Regions from separate parts of the Streptomyces sp. NBC_01571 genome, predicted to be linked through region 2. Evidence: riboswitches for the same ligand, from Rfam matches in the RefSeq annotation. Region 2 holds a riboswitch; each other region holds the start of a gene.
The links. A riboswitch is a leader RNA that binds a small molecule or an ion and turns the genes downstream of it on or off. The one in region 2 is predicted to bind cyclic di-AMP.
Positions count from the first base shown of each region.

Region 1 (5,688 bases), 4.3 Mb from region 2:
CCCACGAGGACGGCTCCGTGATCCGTGCGGCCGTCCTGGCGGTGGGCGGCTGGCACGACCCCTACCGTGACTCGGTGCTGCGCCTGGTCCAGAGCCTCCCGCCGGACCGCGTACGAGGCGTGATCGGCCCCTGGTCGCACGCGTACCCGGACCAGGACCGCCCGCCCGGCCCGGCGATCGGCTTCCTCCAGGAGACGCTCCGCTGGTGGGACCACTGGCTCAAGCCGCACGGCACGCGCACCTCGGCGGGCACGGACGCCGGCTCCTCGACCGGCACGGACAGCCGCACAGTGATGTCCGAGCCCCTTCTGCGTGCCTACGTCATGGACGCGCACCCACCGGCGACGACGTACGCCTCCCTGCCCGGCCGCTGGGTGGGCGACGGCGCCTGGCCCTCCCCCTCGGTCACCCCCGTCGCGTACGCGCTCCGGGGTGCGCCGGTGCTCGTGCGCTCCCCTCAGCACACCGGCGTGGACGCGGGTCGCTTCCGCCCCACCGGAGGCGACGCGGACCTGCCGCCGGACCAGCGGGAGGAGGACGCGAGATCCGCCTGCTTCGAGTTCGAGGTACCGGGAGAGACCTGGATCCTGGGCCGCCCGAGCGTGCGCCTGCGCATGACCTCGCACTCGGCCCGGGGCCAGGTGATCGCCCGGGTGTGCGACGTGGCCCCCGACGGCGCCTCGACCCTGGTCACTCGGGGTGCCCTGAACGTGCCGGTGCGCGACGGCGGCGATCAGGCGGCCTCCTGGAGACCGGGCACCACGGAGGACGTACGTTTCGACCTGGACGCCATCGGCTACGCCGTCCCGCCGGGCCATCGCATCCGTCTCTCCCTCTCCTCCGCGTACTGGCCGTGGATGTGGCCCGAGCCGGGCTCGGAGGCCGGCTTCACCCTGGATCCGTCGGGCAGTTCCCTCGAACTCCCGGTACGGGCGAGGCAGTCGGACCCCACGATCACCTTCGCGGAGCCGGAGCACTCCGTACCGCTCGGGGTGGCCTCCGCCGCCACGCTCGACGAACCACGCCCGGAACGCCTGGTCGTACGCGACATGGCGAAGGGCGAGTGGCGCCTGGAAGTCGTCCCGCGCCACTGCGGCACCCGCGTCCACCCGGACGGCCTCGAGCACACGGAGGACGCACTGGAGACGTACTCCGTCCAGGAAGCCGGTCCCCTGAGCGCACGCGCCCACTTCTCCTGGTCGATCCGTCTGCACCGCCCGGAACCGGCCTGGGACGCGAGGATCGAGGTCCGCTCCGAAGTCACCTGCGACACACGGGACTTCATCACCTCAAGCGAGCTGGTCTGCAAGGACGGCGACGAGGTGGTCTTCCATCGGACATGGGAGCGGAGGATCCCGCGCACGACGGGACAGGGCCCCGGCGGCGCCATCGGCGATCCCGCGGAGCGGAGCGCGGACCGCTGAATTCCTGACGAACCCCGGCAGGGACGCCCGCCCGCTTCCACGGGTGGCCGGGAGACGGTCGCCCGCCTCGGCAGCACCGGGGCGGAAGCGGTGGTCGGGATCAACAGGCCATACACAGAGCCTGAGTTCGACCTTCATCCCGACATGAAGCGGCACGAATTTCCCGAACACCGTCTCCACAGGCTCCACTTCAGGCCCGACGGGGACCGGCTCCCCCACGGGGACCCCGCCACGGACCCGTCCCTACGAGCGGTGCGCCCGGCTCCGATCGGGGACTCAGCGGCCTCTTATCCGCGCCTTATATGCCCGACTTGCCTTCATTGCCGCTTTATTCCTGCGGCATGGAGTGAGTTGGGTCACGCCCGAAGGTCATCTACTCCGCAGCCCCGCCGAGCGACTACCCGTTTGCATAAGCCAAGTTGAGCGAAGCATTCCGGATTAATCGGGCAATTCATCTGCCCTTATGTCCTGGTGAAAACGATCTACACCGCGACATCAAGGCTTGTTCCGGACATGTGCTCTCGCATACCTTCACGTCACTCCGGACGGATCGCCCAATCCTGCCGCCGACCGGAAACCCACACCCGACCACACACGCACGGCAGGAGCGGGGGACCCAGGTAAGCCGCCGATCCGAAGTCCGGAACGGCTAGGGGTGAAGTCGCACTCAGCGTGCGGCCGGGCAGCTCCCGCCCGAACCCGACAGCTCACCTCGCAGGCGCCGGAGAGGAACACGTCATGGCCGCAGCAGGTAGACACTGCCACCCGAAGACCCGCAGCACCCTCGTCCGCGGCATTCTCGCTGCGGGCACGGGCGCGGCGGTACTCGCCCTCCCGCTCCTGGGCGCCACCTGCGCACAGGCCGCCACGGGCGCCTCCGACGTCAAGCTCGTCACGTACAAGGTGGTCACGGGCGACACCCTGGCCAAGATCGCGCGGAAGTACCCCTCCAGCGGCGGCTGGAAGAAGCTCTACGAGGCCAACAGCGCGGTCATCGGCCCCAACCCGTCGGCGCTCCGTCCGGGCCTCACCCTGACGGTCGGGACGCAAACCGTCCAGAACATCGCAAAGTCGACAAAGGTCACGGAAGCGGTCGCCAAGACCACGACGGTCAAGACCACGGCCGCCAAGACCACGGCCGCCAAGACCACGGCCGCCAAGACCACGGCCGCCGCGAAGACGTACACGAATGACCTCGACGGCTGGATCAAGCAGTCGCTGGACATCATGGCCAAGAACGGAATCCCGGGCACGTACAACGGCATCCACCGCAACGTCATGCGGGAGTCCTCCGGAAACCCCAAGGCCATCAACAACTGGGACTCCAACGCCGCCGCCGGTATCCCCTCCAAGGGCCTGCTCCAGGTCATCGACCCCACGTTCAAGGCCTACCACGTGGCCGGCACGTCGTGGGACTCCTACGACCCGGTCGCGAACATCACCGCCGCCTGCAACTACGCGGCGGCGAAGTACGGCTCCATCGACAACGTCAACGGCGCCTACTGACCGGACGCCACGCAACCGGGGCGCCGGACCGGACATCCGGCGCCCCCGGAAGCCAGGACCCCGGGAAACCGGGCCCACGGCAAACCGAGGCCCCGGGAAATCGGGGCTACGGAGCGGAGAGCGGGAACAACCGCTCCAGTACCACCGCGATCCCGTCGTCCTCGTTCGACAGCGTCACCTCGTCGGCCACCGCCTTGAGCTCTGGGTGGGCGTTGGCCATGGCGACCCCGTGGGCGGCCCAGTCGAACATGGGGATGTCGTTGGGCATGTCACCGAAGGCGACGGTGGCTTCGGAGGCCAGCCCGAGATGGGCGGCGGCGAGAGCCAGCCCCGTCGCCTTGGTCACCCCGCATGGCTGGAGTTCGACCGTGCCGGGCCCCGACATGGTGACGGTGGCCAGAGAACCCACCACCCCCCTGGCCGCCGCGGCCAACTCGTCGTCGGACAGCAGCGGGTGGCGCAGCAGCACCTTGCTGATCGGCTCCGTCCAGAGGTCGTCACGGCGTCCGACCCGTACCGCGGGAAGCGTCGGGTGCGGCATCACATAGCCGGGTTCGATGAGTGTCAGTCCGTCCGCGCCGTCCTGGTCCACCGCCGCGTACAGCAGCCCGACCTCCGCCTCGATCTTGCCGAGCGCCGTCTCCGCGAGTTCCCTGTCCAGGGTCACCGACCACAGCAGACGGTCCTCGCCCGCGTCGTAGAGCTGCGCCCCCTGTCCGCACACCGCCAGTCCCGTGCCGCCGAGTTCGGCGAGGAGCGGGCGCACTCTCGGCGCCGGGCGCCCCGTCACGACCAGATGTCGGGCACCCGCCTCCACCGCCCTCGCCAACGCGGCCCGGGTGCGGTCGGAGAGTGTGTCGTCGCCGCGGAGCAGCGTTCCGTCCAGGTCAGTGGCGATGAGTGAATATGCAGTCGGAGCGGCCATGATCCGAAGAATACGGATCCGGCGACTCATCGGCCCGGCGTGAACCGGACGACGTCCGGTATCCCGTCAGCAACGCCGTTCACCGCACGGACCACGCGCGACGGACGGCGTCGCACCGTCCGATCCGCCGCGCCGGGCGCCCGGAAGCGCCGCGACGCCGGCTCCAACACCCGCCGCCGACCGCCTGGTTACGGACTGCGATCGTTCGGTCACTTCCTGGTGACGCGGGGGCCGTGGTCCCCCGCCACCACCCCCACCGCCGTCCCGAGCGCCCTGCGTCACCTCAACCGTGAGCCGCCGCCAGGTGCTTGGCCAATCGCGGCGAGGCGAACTCCGTCCCGCACACGAACCGCATCACGGGCCCGTACGAGGCCGCCGCGGGCAACCCCGTGAAGTACAGCCCGGGCACCGAGGACCGGTATCCGGCACCGAGCTTCGGAGTGCCGCGGCTCACCGCCAGCTCCGTCCGCAACGCGTGTCCCAGGAAGTCCATCGCCGCGAGGTCGACGCGATAGCCCGTCGCCGCGATGACGTGGTCGGCCGCGAGTTCCTCGGCCGAACCGCCCAGGGTGCGCACGGAGAGCACCGGGCGGCTCCCGGAGACCGAGGCACGCTCGATCCGGGCGATCTCGCTGACCTCGACCTTGCCCTCGAAGCGGTCCCGGAGCCACCACGCGCCGAGCGGGCCGAGCACCCGGCGGACGAGATAGTGCCGGGTCTCGGCGGGCAGGTAGCGGTAGGGATGCGGGTAGTAGCTCAGCGCCCACAGCGACCAGGCGCGTCCGAAGGGCGACTCCGGGCGCAGCTTCGGCTGCCCCCAGGGCGGCGCGCCGAAGGCGACCCTGCCCCGGCCCCGGGACACCACGCGCACCTGCGCGCCCGCCTCCGCCGCGAGTGCGGCCGTCTCCAGGGCGGACTGTCCCGCGCCGACGACGATCAGTTCCTTGCCGGAGAACCGGGTGAGGTCATGGTGCTGGGAGCTGTGCGAGACGGGGCCGGTGGGCGCCGGTCCGTCCGCCGCCGCCTCACCGAGCTCGGGCGGCAGATGGGCGAGGCCGTACAGTCCGGTGGCCACGACGACCGCCCGCGCCGTGAACGACTCCCCCGAGTCCAGCTTCAGCTCGAAGCCCTCGCCGCCTCGCCGGTCGACGGAGACGACCCGTACCTGCTCCAGCTCGGGCACGAGCCGCTGCTGGAACCACTCCCCGTACGCGATGAACGTCTCGACCGGGATGATGTCCTCGTCCGTGACGAGCCGCGGTATCCCGGCAGCGTCGCAGTAGTCACGGAGTGTGTGGCCCTCCTGCGGGGCGTCGATGCTGGAAGCGGCCGGGGTCGACTTGAGGAGCATTCCCTCGGGCATGTGGTCGCGCCAGCTCACCATGGGCCTGCCGAAGACGCGCACCGGGATGCCGCGCGCCCGCAGATGGGCGGCGGTGGACAGGCCGAACGGGCCCGCACCGATGACTGCTACCGGATGAATCACGAAGTCCCTCCCCAGGACGTTCTTCCGTCACTTCGTGGTCGTGCTGGTACCGCTGCCGCGGCGGTTGGTCCGCCACAGCTGGTAGAGATGTCTCGCGCCCGGCCGCACGAAGCGCGCGAGCATCGTGAAGAACGGCCGCAGGTCGTCACCCGCGAGCCAGGCCAGCTCCGTACCGCTCGCGCGAGTCGGCGCGTGCGGGGTGGTGTAACCGCTGCGCCGGTAGGCGAGCAGGGCCGGCAGGTCTATGTTCTCCACGATGTACCGGTGACCGGCCCGCTGTTCCCCCTCGGGAACGGTGCGACCGGTCAGGTCGAGATGCATGGCCCGGACGACGTCGATCCCCGACT
Region 1 is NZ_JAPEPZ010000001.1:6,005,426-6,011,113, reverse strand. It holds gene OHB41_RS27165 (CocE/NonD family hydrolase) at 1-1,424, shown strand, start outside; cyclic di-AMP (ydaO/yuaA leader) riboswitch at 2,032-2,140, shown strand; gene OHB41_RS27160 (LysM peptidoglycan-binding domain-containing protein) at 2,163-2,930, shown strand; gene OHB41_RS27155 (HAD family hydrolase) at 3,037-3,855, opposite strand; gene OHB41_RS27150 (FAD-dependent oxidoreductase) at 4,139-5,341, opposite strand; gene OHB41_RS27145 (carboxylate--amine ligase) at 5,369-5,688, opposite strand, start outside.
Region 1: it holds a riboswitch for cyclic di-AMP, as region 2 does, so the genes downstream of both, OHB41_RS27160 (LysM peptidoglycan-binding domain-containing protein) here and OHB41_RS07635 (C40 family peptidase) in region 2, are expected to answer to the same signal.

Region 2 (5,688 bases):
AGTTCACCGAGCGCACGACCACGGCACACCGGACCCTCGACCCGTACTCCAAGCTGTTCGACGAGCGCATCGTGTTTCTCGGGACACCGATCGACGACACGTCGGCGAACGACGTGATGGCCCAGTTCATGCACCTCGAACACCTGGCGCCGGAGCGGGACATCTCGCTCTATGTCAACTCCCCGGGCGGCTCGTTCAGCGCGATGACGGCGATCTACGACACGATGCGGTTCGTCACCTGCGACGTGGAGACCGTGTGCCTGGGGCAGGCCGCTTCGGTCGCCGCCGTCCTGCTGGCCGGCGGCACTCCGGGCAAGCGGTTCGCCCTGCCGGGCGCCCGGGTGCTGATCCGTCAGCCCTCGCTCCCGGGACCGGTCCAGGGGCAGGCGAGCGATCTGGCCCTCCAGGCAGCGGAGTTGACGCGCACTCGGAAGCTGCTGGAGGACATGCTCGTACGGCACACGGGGCAAAATCCCGAACAAGTCGCCGCCGACATCGAGCGGGACACGATTCTGGACGCGCAGGCCGCGCTGGCGTACGGGCTGGTGGACGGGATCATCCCGAGCCGCAAGAACTCGCGCACCGCGCCCGGTGCGGGGAACGCCACACCCGACGCGAGGTGATCCGCCGATGGTGCCCGAACTGCCTCCGCTGCCCGCACTGACACACGCCGAGGCCGAGCTGATAGACCGCTACCTCGACGTGGTCGACCTGGTCGGCCGTATCAACCCGGCCCGCCCGGGAGACACCTATCGCGGGCTGCGCGCCGCCCAGGCACTCGTCGGCAAGGCGACCGCGCTGCGTGACGCCCTGGCCCTGATGCACCAGCGGGGCGAGAGCGAGGTGCACGCGCCGACCCTGGCGCAGGCCCTGCGAGTTCTGGACGGCGAGCGGCGGGCCGCCCGCGTCACCCTGCCGCCCGACTCCGGCAGTTGAGGCGTCCACGCCCGGGCCGACGCTCACGCCGATCTGCGGAGCGCCCGGCCCGGGTTTCAAACGGACCAGTCGGCGTACCCCCCAATGGCGTAGACGCGCGTCCTTCCGGGTGGCCCCGGAAGTTGCGCAACACGCGTAGCCAAAAGGCGGAATGAAACGTTCCGTTGCTGGTAAGGGCGTTGCCGACGTCCCCAAAACCCCTCGAACAGAGGAGTGTCCACCCGAACGGGTGAGTGGTGAGTAACCCCACAAATCACCGGTTCCGCTCGGATTTTCCGACACCCATGCGTGAAGATCCCTTCCGACGACAAGCCCCCGCCACACCGGCGGGGCGGTCCGGGCGGACGCCGAGTCCTGCCGCCGCCCGGATGACCGGTCGACAGATGTGCATCGGCAGGAGTGGAGGACCCAGCAAGACGGGCCGCCGGAGAGATCCGGGCGGTCCTTGGGGTGAAGCCGCGTACGCGGCCGGGCTACTTCGCCAGCCCGAATCCGACAGGTCATCCTTCACAGGCGGTTGACGAAGGGTTGCGCATGACTGCGCTGAATCGTGTCCCGTCGCTGTTGACCCGGGCCGGTACGGCCTCGGCTCTGACCATCGCCGCCGTGGGCGGCAGCCTGGTGGTCCCTGGCGTCGCAGCCGACGCCGAGGCGGCCACACCGGCCACGAGGGCACTCCAGGTCGCGGCATCCAAGAAGGGCGCCCCGTACAAGTACGGTGCCACCGGGCCGCGCCGCTTCGACTGCTCCGGGCTCACCCTGTACTCGTACAAGAAGGCGGGCAAGAAACTGCCTCGTACGGCCGCGGGGCAGTACAACAAGAGCCACCACATCTCCGCCTCGCACCGCAAGGCCGGTGACCTCGTGTTCTTCCACTCGGGCCGGAACGTGTACCACGTCGGCATCTACGCCGGGAAGGGAAAGATCTGGCACTCCCCGAAGAGCGGGGAGGTCGTGAAGCTCCAGAAGATCTGGACGAGGAGCGTCTGGTACGGCCGGATCAGCTGAACCTGACCGGGTGGGGCGGCGGCGCCGGGGCCGCCGCCCCCGGGGGCACGAACCCTGGAGGCCCTCAGGCCGTCAGGGGCTCCAGGAGGAGCACCAGGCCGAGCACCGCGAGCGCGCTCCCGGTGACCGCCTCCACGGCGCGGGCGGCCCGCGGCCCGCGCAGCCACCGGCCGAGCCGGTCGACCAGCAGGGTGACCGCCGGGAACCACACCAGGGCGAGGGCCACCACGATCAGGGCCAGCACCAGGGTGCGGGGCATCGCGGGGCTGCCCGCGGGCACGAACTGCGGCAGCAGGCTCAGGAACGTGATCGGCGCCTTCGGGTTGAGCGCGTTGGTGACGAAGCCCTGCCGCAGCGGCCGGCTCCCCTCCCCCGGCACGCCGGGCCCGGCCTCGCCGGGCGGCGTCCCGCCGGACACCGCCGAGCGCTCCCGGTCCGGCTCCCGGTCGCGCCGCCGTCGCAGACCGCCCAGAGCCCGCGCACCGAGGTACAGCACGTAGCCGCCGCCGAGGAGCTGCAGCGTCCGGAACAGCGCGGGCACGGCCGCGAGGACGGCGGCGACGCCGGCGACGGCCAGCGCCGTGTGCAGGAGCAGGCCGCCCGCGACCCCGAGCGCGCACGCCACTCCGGCCCGGCGGGAGACGAGGGCGTTGCGTACGACGACGGTGAAGTCCGCGCCGGGCATGGCGACCATTCCCGCGGCCACTCCGGTGAAGGCGATGAGCTGTGCGTCCATGGCACCAGCCTGTCTGTATCAGGCCTTCAGCAGGTATGCCGAATATCCTGGGTCCGCCTTAAGCAACCGTTTAGACCTGGGCTCCCCCGCGGGCCCCGGACCTGGGGAGCCGTTCCATGTACGACCCGACCCGGCTGGCGGCCCTGGTAGCGGTGGCCGAGGCGGGATCCATCACCCGGGCGGCCGAACGGCTCGGCTACAGCCCGCCCGCGCTCTCCCAGCAGCTCGCCAAACTGGAACGGGAGGCGGGCGCGCCGCTGCTGGTGCGGTCCCATCGCGGGGCGCGGCTGACGGACGCGGGCGAGCTGCTCGTGGCACGGGCCCGCCGGGTGCTCGACGAGATGGAGCGGGCCCGGCACGAACTGGCCCGCCTGACCGGCCTGTCGGGCGGCACCCTGCGGCTCGGCACCTTCCAGACGGCGGGCATCCATCTGCTGCCGCCGGTGCTCAGCGCTTTTCGGCGGGCCCACCCGGACGTGGAACTCACGGTCGCGAACTACGAGCCCCCGGACGGCGTCGCGGCGGTCGCGGCGGGCGAGGTGGACCTCGCGCTGACCCACACCTACGAGCCCGCGGACCCGGTGCCCCTCCCGTCGTCGGTACGCGCGGAGCCGGTGCTGGTCGAGGAGCTGGTGCTGGTGACCGCCCCGGGACACGTCCTCGCGGACGGCGCGGCCCGGCTGCCGCTGGACGGACTCGCCGGGCAGCCGCTGATCAGCATGGCCCCGGACCATCCGCCCCGGCAGGGTGTGGAGGCCGCGCTGGCCCGGGTCGGGGCCACTCCGGCCGTGCGGGTCGAGAGCCCCGGGTACGCCCTGGTGTGCGCGCTGGTCAGTGCGGGGCTCGGGGTCGCCGTGGTGCCGGAGATGGTGGCCAGGACGGCGGCGACCCCGGTGGGACTGAGGCTGCTGGAACCAGGAGATCTGCGCCGTACGATCTCCGTCGTCCACCGGACCGACCGGCAGGCACCCGCGGCCGAGGCCTTCCGGGCCCTGCTGCGCGGCGTGTTCGGACGTGCCACGCGGTAGGGAGACGCGGGAGGGAATCGCGGCAGAGGCGCGGCAACTGATCGTTTCCTCACGGCTCTTGCGGGCCGCCGGCCGCCACCGGCTGGGCCGACACCGTCCACGGCAACTCGATGGAGACCGTCTTGCCGCCCTCCCGGGTGGGCCGCACGAGGACCCTGCCGCCGCACTCGGCGGTCAGCCAACGGATGATCACCATCCCTCGGCCGTTGTCCTGTTGGACGGCGGCGGGCAGACGCTTCGGGAAGCGCGGATGGCTGTCGGTGACGCCGATGCGCAGTTGTTCGTCCCGGACGAGCCGGACGTCCACCGTGAAGGTGGGCGACTGACCGAAGGTGTGCTGGACGGCGTTGGTGGCTAGTTCGGACACGATCAGGCGTACGGTGTCCGCGACTTCGGCGTCACACGGCAGGCCCCATTCGGCCAGCACGTCGACGACGAACTTCCGGGCCGCGGAGACCGAGGCGGGATCGCTCGGCAGGGTGACGGATGCTTCCTGGTGATCTGCCATGGCGACGTCGTCCCTTTCCCACGGGACCGGAGTCCGACACGGAGCGGATGGTTCGAGTACGGTCCCGGACTGGTGCTTCGCGCCAGACTGCCATCACTGGGCCGGTCACGGGCGCGATCCACCAGGATATGCATATATCTGTCGCTCGAAGCGGTGAACTCTGCGGAGCAGGCCGTATTTGGGCGGCTCGGAAGGAGTAAGGAGTACGGCCATGCAGCACGGTCCCGCGGTACGCCGCCGCAAACTCGGTGCCGAACTGCGCGCGCTGCGCGCCGGTGCGGGCCTGACCAGTGGTGAGGCGGCCCGTCTCGTCGGCTGGCACCAGTCGAAGGTGAGCCGGATCGAGACGGGGATCAGCGGGGTGAAACCGGCCGACGTGGAGCACCTGCTGGACGCGTACGGCGTCCGGGAAGCCGGGTTACGGGAGCTCCTGCTCGGGCTGGCCGGATCCGAGGGCAACGGGCGCCACCACTGGTGGCACGCCTACCGGGGGGTCCTGCCGCCCGCCTACCGGGACTTCATCAGTCTGGAGTCCCAGGCCAGCGGTATGCGCACGCTGGAGACGTCCGTGGTGCCGGGTCTGCTCCAGACCCCCGAGTACGCCCGGGCAGTGACACGGGCGGCCGTGGGCGGACTCGAGGACGACAAGCTGGACGCGCTCGTCGAGGTGCGCCTCGCCCGGCAGGACGTGCTGCGTTCGCATCCGCCGCTGGAACTGACCGCCGTCCTGGACGAGGCCGTGCTGCGTCGTGAGGTCGGGGGACCCGAGGTCATGGCACGGCAGCTGGCCCGGTTGCGGGAGGCCGCCGTCCTCCCCCAAGTGCGCCTCCAAGTGCTTCCGTTCGCCGCCGGAGCGCACGCCGGAGTGACCGGGCCTTTCGTTATTTTCTCATTTCCGAACACAACTGATCTGGACGTGGTTGTTCTCGACCACTTGACGAGTAGCCTCTACCTCGAGCGGAAAGAAGACCTTCAGGCCTACACCGAGGCCTTCAACACCCTTCGGTTTAACGCCCTTTCACCCGAGGACTCGTTGGACTACATCGCCGCGATAGGTGACGGCGTGTAAGGAGGCACCCCCATGACCGCACTGCCTCGGTACGTACCTTCCAGTACTTCACTCCGTGATGTGCGCTGGCTGCGCAGCAGCCGCAGTACGGGAATGAACAACTGCGTCGAGACCGCACGACCGGGCCCCGGCCCCTGGGCCGGACTCGTCGCGGTGCGCGATTCCAAGAACAAGGCAGGCCCCGCCCTGCTGTTCACCCCTGCCAGCTGGGAGGGGTTCATCGCCGGACTGAGCTGACCGCCGCCTCGTTCACCGGTTCTCGGAGATCACCCGTACGGCCTGCTCGATCTGGGCGTCGGTGAGATCCGCGCGGGCGGTCAGCCGCAGCCGGGAGATGCCGTCGGGCACGGACGGGGGGCGGAAGCAGCCTACGGCGAGCCCCGCCTCCCGGCAGTCCGCCGCC
Region 2 is NZ_JAPEPZ010000001.1:1,682,940-1,688,627, forward strand. It holds gene OHB41_RS07625 (ATP-dependent Clp protease proteolytic subunit) at 1-623, shown strand, start outside; gene OHB41_RS07630 (hypothetical protein) at 631-936, shown strand; cyclic di-AMP (ydaO/yuaA leader) riboswitch at 1,304-1,467, shown strand; gene OHB41_RS07635 (C40 family peptidase) at 1,471-1,944, shown strand; gene OHB41_RS07640 (LysE family translocator) at 2,009-2,680, opposite strand; gene OHB41_RS07645 (LysR family transcriptional regulator) at 2,797-3,708, shown strand; gene OHB41_RS07650 (ATP-binding protein) at 3,758-4,216, opposite strand; gene OHB41_RS07655 (helix-turn-helix domain-containing protein) at 4,428-5,285, shown strand; gene OHB41_RS07660 (DUF397 domain-containing protein) at 5,298-5,522, shown strand; gene bioF (8-amino-7-oxononanoate synthase) at 5,535-5,688, opposite strand, start outside.

Region 3 (5,688 bases), 4.5 Mb from region 2:
CGCGATCCGGGACACGATCTCGTCACCGGTCTCGTACAGCCCGACCGAGAGGATGCCGGTGGCCAGGACGACGGCCGCGGCGGCGGGCGGGCTCTCCGCCCACCAGGTGCGGAGTCGGACCCACGGGCTGCGGGGCGGCGAGGTGGCTGACATGGCCCCGATGCTAGGGATCCGCGAGCGGGTTGCCCGGGGGGCGCGCGCGTGCTTCACGAATGCGGGGTCGGCCGGACGGGTGCGCGGGGTCCCGGGCGCGGGAGTACAAGTGCGCGGGCGTACGGCGGTACCGGCCCGCGGTGGTGCGGGCGCCGGCACGGGGTGGCAGGAGAGGGCGAGAGCTGTCGCCCTCCCAGGCGGGAGAGGGAGACGCCGGCGCACGGGAGAGGTGGGCGCGGATGGTACGGGCACGCGTGAGGGCACGCGCGCGTGGAGCCCGGGAGACCTCACGCGCGCGTGCCCCGCGCCGGGGCTCACGCCGGGCGCACCACGCTGTGGATGATCGACTCGCCCGCGTAGAAGATCGACTCCTCACGGACGTACGCACCCGGCTTGGGGGCGTGGATCATCATCCCGTCGCCGATGTAGAGGCCCACGTGGCTGATGTCGTCGTAGAAGAAGACGAGGTCTCCGGGCTCGATGGCGGAGAGGGAGACCGTGGTGCCCGCGTTCACCTGGTCGTAGGTGGTCCGTGGGAGGGTGACGCCGGCGGCCTTCCAGACGGCCTGGGTGAGACCGGAGCAGTCGTACGAGCCGGGCCCGGTCGCGCCCCACACGTACGGCTTGCCGATCTGGGCGCGGGCGAAGGCGATGGCCTTGCCGGCCTTGGTGGCGTACGAGGAGTCGGTGGCCGGGGTCCCGGAAGTCCCCGTGGTTCCGGCCGGCGTGCCCGGCTGCCGGGCCGTCTCCCGGGCCTTCCTCTCCGCCGCGGCCCGCTCGGCAGCCAGTTCGGCCGCTTCGCGGTCGGCCGCTTCCTGCTTCTTCTACGCGATCGCGGCGAGCCGCGCCTTCTCGTCGGCGGTCAGCTTCGAGAGCAGGTCGCGGGCCGCGGCGAGCTTGCCCTGGACGTCCGCCTTGGAGGTCTTGAGCGCGTCCTGCGACGTGGTGAGCGTCCGCAGGCTCCGGGAGGCCTCCCCGCGTTTCTTCGAGGTGGCGGCCTGTTCGGCGGCGTAGTCGTCGACGGCCGCCTTCTGGCGGGTGGTCAGACGGTCCATCAACTGGGTCTGGTCGAAGTAGTCCTGCGGGTTGTCGGCCAGCAGCAGACTCGCGCTGCCGGGTGCGGACGCCCCGGTGCGGTACTGCGCCGCGGCGAACGAACCCAGCTCCTCGCGCGCGGCGTTGAGTCTCTCGGTGCGCCGGGCCACGTCGTCGAGGAGGGAGTCGACCCGCTTGCGCTGCTTGGCGGTCTTCTCCCTGGTCGCGTTGTACTTCTCGGTGGCCGTCTCGGCCTGGTGGTAGAGGTCGTCGACCTTCTTCTCGACCTCTTCGAGGCTGGGCCGGGGCTCGGCCGGGGGTGCGGCGTTGGCCGTCTGCGAGAGCAGGGCCACGGAGGTCAGGGCGGCCGTGGCGAGGGCCGGGGTCCGTACGCCCGTCCTGCGCGGGCCGGGGGGACTCCACTTGCGGTGCGACGCCAAGAGAGGCGACTCCTTCCGTCATCCGCCTACCGGGTTAGCTGTCGGGTTCGGGCGGGTACTTCCGGAAGGTTTGCCCTACGGTCCTTGCCCCAGGGGCGGCTGGACCGATTCACCCCAAAGTCGGTTGGGTCCCCGGCTCCGGTCGCCGCACGGGCGCGCCGGACTCGGCGGAGGCCGCTCGGCCCGGCGACGTTCGCCGGTTGCCGTCGAGCGGTCTGCCCGGCACGCTAGCCAACGCGTAAGTGTTCTGTGAAGTTTGATGTGCGATATGCCCGATACATTTTCGTGACCTGAACCGCCGGGGCGCCCGGAGTGGCCGACCGTAGTGGGGCGGTGCCGCAAGGTGAGGGCGCATCGGGGCGGGAGGGGCGGCCCGTTTTCCGTGGGCGCGCCGGACCGGACTCCGTGGTGGATCCAGCCTGGACTCCGTGGGAAATCCGGCCCAGTTTCCGGGGTGGCGGCGGGTTGTCAGTGCGGCCGCCTAGACTCGGAGAGCGATGAGCAGCCTCTTTGATGACAGCTTCCTGGCGGACCTCAGGCCTTCCGGGGCCCATGAGGAAGAGTCCCCGCCGCCGCCCGAGGACGAGGCGGCGGAGCCGCTTCCGGACGACCTGTTCGGCGGCCGCTTCGACGTGCCCCCGGACCGCGACGCGTACTACCGCGACGGCGCCCACCGGCCCGCCGTCGACCCGGCGGCCCTGCTGGACGGGCTGAACGAGAACCAGCGCGCGGCCGTGGTGCACTCCGGCTCCCCGCTGCTCATCGTGGCCGGCGCCGGCTCCGGCAAGACCCGGGTGCTCACGCACCGGATCGCGCACCTGCTGGGCGAGCGCCATGTCCACCCCGGCCAGATCCTCGCGATCACCTTCACGAACAAGGCCGCGGGCGAGATGAAGGAGCGCGTCGAGCAGCTCGTGGGCCCGCGCGCCAACGCCATGTGGGTGATGACCTTCCACAGCGCGTGCGTGCGCATCCTGCGCCGCGAGTCGAAGAGGCTCGGCTTCACATCCTCCTTCTCGATCTACGACGCCGCCGACAGCAAACGCCTGATGGCCCTGGTCTGCCGTGACCTGGACCTCGACCCGAAGCGTTTCCCGCCGAAGTCGTTCAGCGCCAAGATCTCCAACCTGAAGAACGAGCTGATCGACGAGGAGGACTTCGCCGGCCAGGCGGCGGACGGCTTCGAGAAGACCCTCGCCCAGGCCTACGCGATGTACCAGTCGCGGCTGCGCGAGGCCAACGCGCTCGACTTCGACGACCTGATCATGACGACGGTCAACCTGCTCCGCGCCTTCCCGGACGTCGCCGAGCACTACCGCCGCCGCTTCCGCCACGTCCTGGTCGACGAGTACCAGGACACGAACCACGCGCAGTACGCCCTGGTCAGGGAGCTCGTGGGACCGGCGAGCGGCGATCGTCCCGAGGACGTGCCGCCGGCCGAGGGCGACCTCGGGCCCGCCGAGCTGTGCGTCGTGGGCGACGCCGACCAGTCGATCTACGCCTTCCGCGGTGCGACCATCCGCAACATCCTCCAGTTCGAGGAGGACTACCCGGACGCGACGACGATCCTCCTGGAGCAGAACTACCGCTCCACCCAGACGATCCTCAGCGCGGCCAACGCGGTCATCGAGCGCAACGAGTCGCGCCGCCCCAAGAACCTGTGGACCAACGCGGGCGCGGGGTCGAACATCACGGGCTACGTCGCCGACACCGAGCACGACGAGGCACAGTTCGTCGCCGACGAGATAGACCGTCTCACCGACGCGGGCGAGGCGAAGGCGGGCGACGTCGCGGTCTTCTACCGGACGAACGCCCAGTCCCGTGTCTTCGAGGAGATCTTCATCCGCGTCGGCCTGCCCTACAAGGTCGTCGGCGGTGTCCGCTTCTACGAGCGCAAGGAGGTCCGGGACGTCCTGGCCTACCTGCGGGTCCTGTCCAACCCCGAGGACTCCGTCCCGCTGCGCCGGATCCTGAACGTCCCCAAGCGAGGGATCGGCGACCGCGCCGAGGCGATGATCGACGCCCTCTCGCAGCGGGAGAGGATCAGCTTCCCGCAGGCTCTGCGCCGCGTCGACGAGGCGTACGGCATGGCGGCGCGCTCGACGAACGCCGTGAAGCGGTTCAACACGCTCATGGAGGACCTCCGTACGATCGTCGAGTCCGGCGCGGGCCCGGCGACGGTCCTGGAGGCGGTCCTCGAGCGCACCGGCTATCTCGCCGAGCTCCAGGCCTCCACCGACCCGCAGGACGAGACCCGCATCGAGAACCTTCAGGAACTCGCGGCCGTGGCGCTGGAGTTCGAGCAGGAGTCCGGTGGGGGCGAGGACGGTGCCGGAGCGGCTGCCGGGACCGCGGCGGCCGACGAGGCTGGAGCGGCCGGCGGGGCTGGAGCGGCCGGGGCGGCCGGCGGGCTCTCCGAGTTCCTGGAGCGGGTCGCGCTCGTCGCCGACTCCGACCAGATCCCCGACGAGGACGACGGCAACGGCGTCATCACCCTGATGACCCTGCACACCGCCAAGGGCCTGGAGTTCCCGGTCGTGTTCCTCACCGGCATGGAGGACGGGGTCTTCCCGCACATGCGTGCGCTGGGGCAGGTCAAGGAGCTGGAGGAGGAGCGGCGGCTCGCGTACGTCGGCATCACGCGCGCGCGGGAGCGGCTCTATCTCACCCGCTCGTCCATGCGCAGCGCGTGGGGCCAGCCCTCGTACAACCCGCCCTCCCGCTTCTTGGAGGAGATCCCGGACACGCATCTGGAGTGGAAGCGCACGGGCGCGACGGCTCCGGTGTCCTCGGGGCCCGTCTCGGGGGTGGCGGCCTCGCTGTCGTCCTCGCGCTCGCGGTCCGCGGCGTCCGGGGCCTCCGGTTTCGCGACGCGCCGCGGGGCCTCCGAGAAGCCGGTCGTCTCGCTGGCGGTGGGCGACCGCGTCACCCACGACCAGTTCGGGCTCGGCACGGTGGTCGGCGTGAAGGGCATGGGGGCGAACGCGGAGGCCACGGTCGACTTCGGAGAGCCCAAGCCGAAGCGGCTGCTGCTGCGGTACGCGCCGGTGGAGAAGCTCTAGCCCACGGGGTTCGGGGCCGGGCGGGGGTTCTCGTCCGGTCGCGGGCCCAGGAGCTGGATCACGACGAGCGGGTCACGGCGAGTGGGTTGCGGTGGTGCTCACGTCGGGTCCAGGCCGTGGCTGCGCAGCCACGGCAGGGGGTCGATGGCCGAACCGCCCGCGGGCCGGACCTCGAAGTGCAGGTGCGGGCCGGTCGAGTTCCCGGAGTTCCCGGAGAACGCGATCTGGTCACCGGCCTTCACGACGGTGCCCGACGGCACCGTGTAGCTGGAGAGGTGGCAGTACCAGGTCTCCGTGCCGTCCTTCGCGGTGAGGATGGCCATGTTCCCGTACGCGCTGTTCCACTGCGTCCGTAGGGTTCCGTCCGTCGCGGCCATCACCGTCGTGCCGTACGACACGGGGAAGTCGATGCCCGTGTGCACGGACATCCAGTTGACCCCCGCCTGACCGAAGTAGGCGCTGAGTCCTTTCTGCGTGACCGGCAGGACGAACTTGGGCCGCAGCCGCTCCTTGCGGGCCGCCTCGGCCACCGCCTTCTGCCGCTCGGCGGCCTGCTGGGCCTTGAGGTCGATGCGTTCCTGGGTCCGGCTGGCCCGGTCGGCGAAGTCGTCCGCACCCGCGGACAGGCTCTGGAGCTGGGTGTCCAGCTTGTTGTTGGCGGTGGACGGCTTCACCGCGGTCGCGTCGGACGCGCTGGCCGTCGTGTTCTTGGTGTCGTCCCCGCCCATGGTGCCCACGGAGGCGGCGGCGATACCGGCGACGCCCATCACGCAGGCCGAGGGCACGGCGACGGTGAGCAGCGCGGAACGCTTGGCCGGGGAGCGGCGACGGGAGCGGGAGGCCGGCCGGTTCGCGGCACGGGGGGCCGGAGTGACCTCTTCCATGTCGTCGAGCAGCGGCGTCTCGTGCGCGGGATCGGCGTCCTCGAAGTCGTACGCGTCCGGCAGTTGCTCGAAGGTGGCGGTGGCCTGCTGGTCGAAGGGCTCGGGATCGGCCTG
Region 3 is NZ_JAPEPZ010000001.1:6,222,440-6,228,127, forward strand. It holds gene OHB41_RS28190 (tellurite resistance/C4-dicarboxylate transporter family protein) at 1-153, opposite strand, end outside; partial or broken gene OHB41_RS28195 (C40 family peptidase) at 468-1,628, opposite strand; cyclic di-AMP (ydaO/yuaA leader) riboswitch at 1,637-1,808, opposite strand; gene pcrA (DNA helicase PcrA) at 2,126-4,690, shown strand; gene OHB41_RS28205 (peptidoglycan DD-metalloendopeptidase family protein) at 4,789-5,688, opposite strand, start outside.
Region 3: it holds a riboswitch for cyclic di-AMP, as region 2 does, so the genes downstream of both, OHB41_RS28195 (C40 family peptidase) here and OHB41_RS07635 (C40 family peptidase) in region 2, are expected to answer to the same signal.

Region 4 (5,688 bases), 2.8 Mb from region 2:
GCCCGGTGGAGCTGGCCACGTGGCGGTTCGCGACCGAGGCGGTCCGCATCGGCGGACAGGACATCGCGCCCGGCGACCCCGTGCTCGTCGTCCTCGCGGCTGCGGACCGTGACCCCGCCCGGTTCGCACAGCCCGACACGCTCGATCTCTCCCGCCGTGACAACCAACACCTCGGCTACGGCCACGGCATCCACTACTGTCTCGGCGCGCCGCTCGCCCGGCTGGAGGGACAGACCGCGCTGGCCACCCTCCTCACCCGGCTGCCCGACCTCCAACTCGGGGTCGATTCGGCTGATTTGCGATGGCGTGGCGGACTCATTATGCGTGGATTGCGCACGCTTCCGGTGGAGTTCACACCTGGTCGGTAGTCATGCGGCAGTCGTACGGTGTGCGCGAGGCGGTTGTCGCGGCGCGCCGGAGTGGTGGCCGCAGAGTATGAAGGTCCGGTCGCCAAAAGGTGATGCTCCCTCAACTCTGTGATCTTCACGTGATCTGCGCTGCACCTACTTGTGACAAGTGATCGGGTGCGGATACGTTCACCCATCAACGCGGCTCATCAGCCGCGTAGTCACCTGCTGTCACGTGAAAGGCTCTCGCATGCTCTCCGGGAACGGCCGCCATCGTCGCCCCCGTCAGGCTCCGGCCCTCATCGTCGCGGCAGGAGTGACCGGATCGGCCATCGCCATCCCGCTGCTCGGTGCCGCCAGCGCGAACGCGGCCGACGGCACCACCTGGGACCGGGTCGCCGAGTGCGAGAGCGGCGGGCAGTGGAGTGCCGACAACGGCAACGGGTACTACGGCGGACTGCAGTTGACCCAGGAGAACTGGCAGCGGTACGGCGGCCGCATGTACGCGCCGAGCGCCGACGAGGCCAGCCGCTCGCAGCAGATAGCCGTCGCCGAGAAGGTCCTGGCCGACCAGGGTCTCGCCGCCTGGCCGACCTGCGGCCCCCTCTCCGGGCTCAGCAAGAACTCGGGCGAGGTCTCGGTCGACACGGGTGTGGCCGGCGACTCGTCCAGCTCATCCGATTCATCCACTTCGTCCGATGGGTCCGACTCCCTGTCGGACTCGCTCGGGATCGGCGCCTCTCCGTCCGACTCCTCCCGGTCCGATTCGTCCTCGACCGATTCGTCCTCGGACGAGACCGGGAACAGAACGAAATCGGACGCGCCCTCGGACGAGGAGTCCGGCAGCGCGCGGGAGGCGGACAGCGAGGGCGCGAGGTCGACGAAGGGTGGCGAATCGGGCAACTCGGGCCAGGGCGGCGACGCTTCGGCGGCCTCCGAGGGTGCGACGACCGGCGCCGGGCGCCACCGCGGCGGCAGTGCCGCAGAGAACTCCACCGACGACACGGCGGACGGCCGCGGCGACGACTCCTCCGGTCGGCACGCCTCGCGCGACTCCGGCGTCGCCCGCGGCGTCGTCGACGGCTCGTACGTCGTCCGCACCGGAGACAGCCTCTCGACCATCGCCGACGCCCTTGACCTCGAAGGCGGATGGGGCGGGCTCTACGCCGGGAACGAGAAGACGGTCGGCGACGACCCGGACCTCATTCTCCCCGGTCAGAGCCTTGCAGTTGATGCCGAATCGGGCGAAAAGTAGCGGGAGTTCACGTCATGGTTCGCTGGGTAATGTCCGGTTTGGCGCAAGTGAGAGATGGATCTCAAAGGCCCTGATCGTCTTTGAAATTCGGTCGATCGACTGCTTACGGTCATCACCGCTCGCCACAGCGGGCCCCGACGGTCGCAACGCCGAATCCTGCCAGCGGCCGTACGGGAACAGTCGACGCGTCAAGCGCCGTAGGCAGGAGCGGGGGACCCAAGGTAAGCGCCGCGCCCGGTAGTTGACCGGGAGCGGCTTGGGGTGAAGACGTGCGCCGAGAGCGCACGGCCGGGCACTCACCCGCCCGAACCCGACAGCTCACCTCGCAGGCGTCGGTGAGGGGATCACTCGATGCTGTTTTCCAGCAAGGGCAAGCACCGCCGTCCGTCCAAGGCCACTCGTGTCGCCACGCTCGCCGGTGTCACCGGCGTCGCCATCGCCGCTCCGCTGATGGCCGCCGGCAGCGCCTCCGCCGCCACCGCCTCCGAGTGGGACTCCGTCGCCCAGTGCGAGTCCGGCGGCAACTGGTCGATCAACACCGGCAACGGTTACTACGGCGGCCTGCAGTTCTCGGCCTCCACCTGGGCCGCGTACGGCGGCACCGCCTACGCCTCCACCGCCGACAAGGCGTCCAAGTCCCAGCAGATCACCATCGGCGAGAAGGTCCTCGCCGCACAGGGCAAGGGTGCCTGGCCGACCTGCGGCACGGGCCTGTCCGGCGCCGCGTACACCGGTGGCACGACCGCCCCCGCCAAGCCGTCCACGTCCAGCGGCACGCAGAGCACCGAGAGCCGGTCGACGGACACCGCGGCCTCCCGTTCGTCCGAGCGCCCGGCGGCCCAGAAGAAGACCGTCTCGACGCCGACCGGCAAGAAGGTCAAGAAGGGCGACGGCGAGTACAAGGTCGTCAAGGGCGACACTCTCAGCTCGATCGCCGAGAAGAAGAAGGTCAAGGGCGGCTGGCAGCAGCTGTTCAAGCTGAACAAGGACATCGTCGACGACGCGGACTTCATCTACCCGGGTCAGCAGCTCCACCTCAGCTGAGACGACGGTCCTCCCGGACGACGGGCCGATCGGTCGACGGTCCGCCCGGACGAGAGGCCTCCCGGATGAGAGGCCTCTCGCAGGAAGGGTCTCCACGCCGGAGACCCGATGAGGGTCCACCCCCGTCCCCACGGGCTCCCCGCTCCGGTGCGTCTTCCCCCGTACGCACCGGAGCGGGGCTTTTTGTTTCGAAGGGGAACAATATTTACCCTCAGTTCTGCTCAAGGGGTGGTCGAGCGGCTGGCCGATCGCCCCGAGCCGGTTAGGCTCATCCCGCGGAGCCGAACGCGGCACCGTGCAGTGCGGGCCCCGCGGGCCCGCGTACCCGCGTCACATCCCAGAAGGAGATGCTCGTGCCGTCCATCGACGTCGTCGTAGCCCGGGAAATCCTGGACTCCCGAGGCAACCCCACGGTCGAGGTCGAGGTCGGCCTCGACGACGGCAGCACGGGTCGTGCCGCCGTTCCGTCCGGCGCCTCCACGGGGGCCTTCGAGGCCATCGAGCTCCGTGACGGTGACCCCAACCGTTACCAGGGCAAGGGTGTCGAGAAGGCCGTCCTCGCCGTCATCGAGCAGATCGGCCCGGAGCTCGTCGGCTACGACGCCACCGAGCAGCGTCTGATCGACCAGGCCATGTTCGACCTGGACGCCACCGACAACAAGGGCTCGCTGGGCGCCAACGCCATCCTCGGCGTCTCGCTGGCCGTCGCGCACGCCGCCTCCGAGGCGTCCGACCTCCCGCTCTTCCGCTACCTGGGCGGCCCGAACGCGCACCTGCTGCCCGTTCCGATGATGAACATCCTGAACGGCGGCTCGCACGCCGACTCGAACGTGGACATCCAGGAGTTCATGATCGCCCCGATCGGCGCGGAGTCCTTCTCCGAGGCGCTGCGCTGGGGCGCCGAGGTGTACCACACCCTCAAGTCCGTCCTGAAGTCCAAGGGCCTGTCCACCGGCCTCGGCGACGAGGGCGGCTTCGCCCCGAACCTGGAGTCGAACCGCGCCGCGCTCGACCTCATCCTCGAGGCCATCAAGCAGGCCGGCTACGTCCCCGGTGAGCAGATCGCGCTCGCGCTCGACGTCGCCGCGTCCGAGTTCTACAAGGACGGCAAGTACGAGTTCGAGGGCAAGTCCCGCTCGGCCGCCGAGATGACGGAGTACTACGAGGAGCTCGTGGCGGCGTACCCGCTCGTCTCCATCGAGGACCCGCTGTACGAGGACGACTGGGCCGGCTGGAACGTCATCACCAAGAAGCTGGGCGACAAGGTCCAGATCGTCGGCGACGACCTCTTCGTCACCAACCCCGAGCGCCTCGCCCGCGGCATCGAGGAGGGCTCCGCGAACGCCCTGCTCGTCAAGGTGAACCAGATCGGCTCGCTGACCGAGACCCTGGACGCCGTCGAGATGGCCCAGCGCAACGGCTTCAAGTGCATGATGTCCCACCGCTCCGGCGAGACCGAGGACGTCACCATCGCCGACCTGGCCGTCGCGGTGAACTGCGGTCAGATCAAGACCGGCGCCCCGGCCCGCTCGGACCGTGTCGCCAAGTACAACCAGCTGCTGCGCATCGAGGAGATCCTCGACGACGCCGCGGTGTACGCGGGCCGCTCGGCCTTCCCGCGCTTCAAGGGCTGACCCCGGCAGGGTTAAGGCTTAGCCAGTCGCACGTACGTCCCCGTACCCGGTCCCGTACCGTGTGCGGGGACGTACGCACGTGTGAAGGGGAGGCGGGGACATGGCCGTGAAGGACCGGGACCGGTTCTCCACCGCGACCCGGCTGCGGCTGCTCGGCGAGCAGACGGCGGCCCGGGTCTACCGCTCCCAGACCAAGCGTCAGGCCCGGCGCTCGCGGCTGACGGGCCGGGCCGCGCTGCTGGCGCTCGTCGTCTGCTCCCTGATCGTGGCCCTCGCGTACCCCATAAGGCAGTACGTGTCCCAGCGCGCCGAGATCGCCGATCTGCAGCGGCAGCAGGAGCAGGCCCGCGCCCGGGTCGAACAGCTCCGCGACCTGAAGGCGCGCTGGCAGGACGACGCGTACGCGGAGCAGCGGATCCGGGAACGGCTGCACTACGTGATGCCGGGCGAGACCGGATACGTCGTGATCGACCCGGACGCGGCGAAGCAGTCGCGGACGAACCGAGGGGCGGACGCCCGCCCCTGGTACGCCAATGTCTGGGACGGCGTCGACAAGTCCGACCGCTCCGACCGGTGAGCTGACACGGACCGGTGAAACGACAGAGAAAGTGACTTGAGCACAGGCATGGAAACGCCCCCGCCGCCCACCCCGCGGACCGAGCCGACCGACGCGGACGTCGAGGCCTTCAAGCAGCAGCTCGGCCGCCCGCCGCGCGGACTGCGCGCGATCGCGCACCGCTGCCCCTGCGGCGAGCCGGACGTGGTGGAGACGGCGCCCCGGCTTCCCGACGGGACGCCGTTCCCGACGACGTACTACCTGACGTGTCCGCGCGCGGCCTCCGCGATCGGCACGCTGGAGGCCAACGGCGTCATGAAGGAGATGACGGACCGTCTCGCCACCGACCCCGAGCTGGCCGCCGCGTACCGGGCCGCCCACGAGGACTACATCGCGCGCCGCGACGCCATCGAGGTGCTCGCCGGGTTCCCGAGCGCGGGGGGCATGCCGGACCGGGTGAAGTGCCTGCACGTCCTGGTGGCGCACTCCCTGGCCGCGGGCCCCGGGGTGAACCCGCTGGGGGACGAGGCGATCGCGATGCTGCCGGAGTGGTGGCGCAAGGGGCCGTGTGTGGACCATTCCGTGGCCGAGGACCCCTCCGCGGAGGGGTGAGGTCCGGGCCCCTGGGGCCTGGCGCCCCCAGAACACCGCTTCGGCCTGAACGGCCTCGTCCTCAATCGCCGGACGGGCTGGATATGGGTGCCTGCGCTGGAGACTTCGGCGTGCGCCGGATGGTTTCGGACGGGCTGGGGGTGCGAGGTCTCGCTGAACGGCCGGCGCCCGGGGGCATGGATTCCAGCCCGTCCGGCGTTTGAGGACGAGCCCTTCGGGCGATGGAGGGTCCAGCGGGCG
Region 4 is NZ_JAPEPZ010000001.1:4,512,997-4,518,684, reverse strand. It holds gene OHB41_RS20170 (cytochrome P450 family protein) at 1-368, shown strand, start outside; gene OHB41_RS20165 (LysM peptidoglycan-binding domain-containing protein) at 598-1,602, shown strand; cyclic di-AMP (ydaO/yuaA leader) riboswitch at 1,786-1,949, shown strand; gene OHB41_RS20160 (transglycosylase family protein) at 1,954-2,646, shown strand; gene eno (phosphopyruvate hydratase) at 2,994-4,280, shown strand; gene OHB41_RS20150 (FtsB family cell division protein) at 4,381-4,857, shown strand; gene OHB41_RS20145 (DUF501 domain-containing protein) at 4,906-5,448, shown strand.
Region 4: it holds a riboswitch for cyclic di-AMP, as region 2 does, so the genes downstream of both, OHB41_RS20160 (transglycosylase family protein) here and OHB41_RS07635 (C40 family peptidase) in region 2, are expected to answer to the same signal.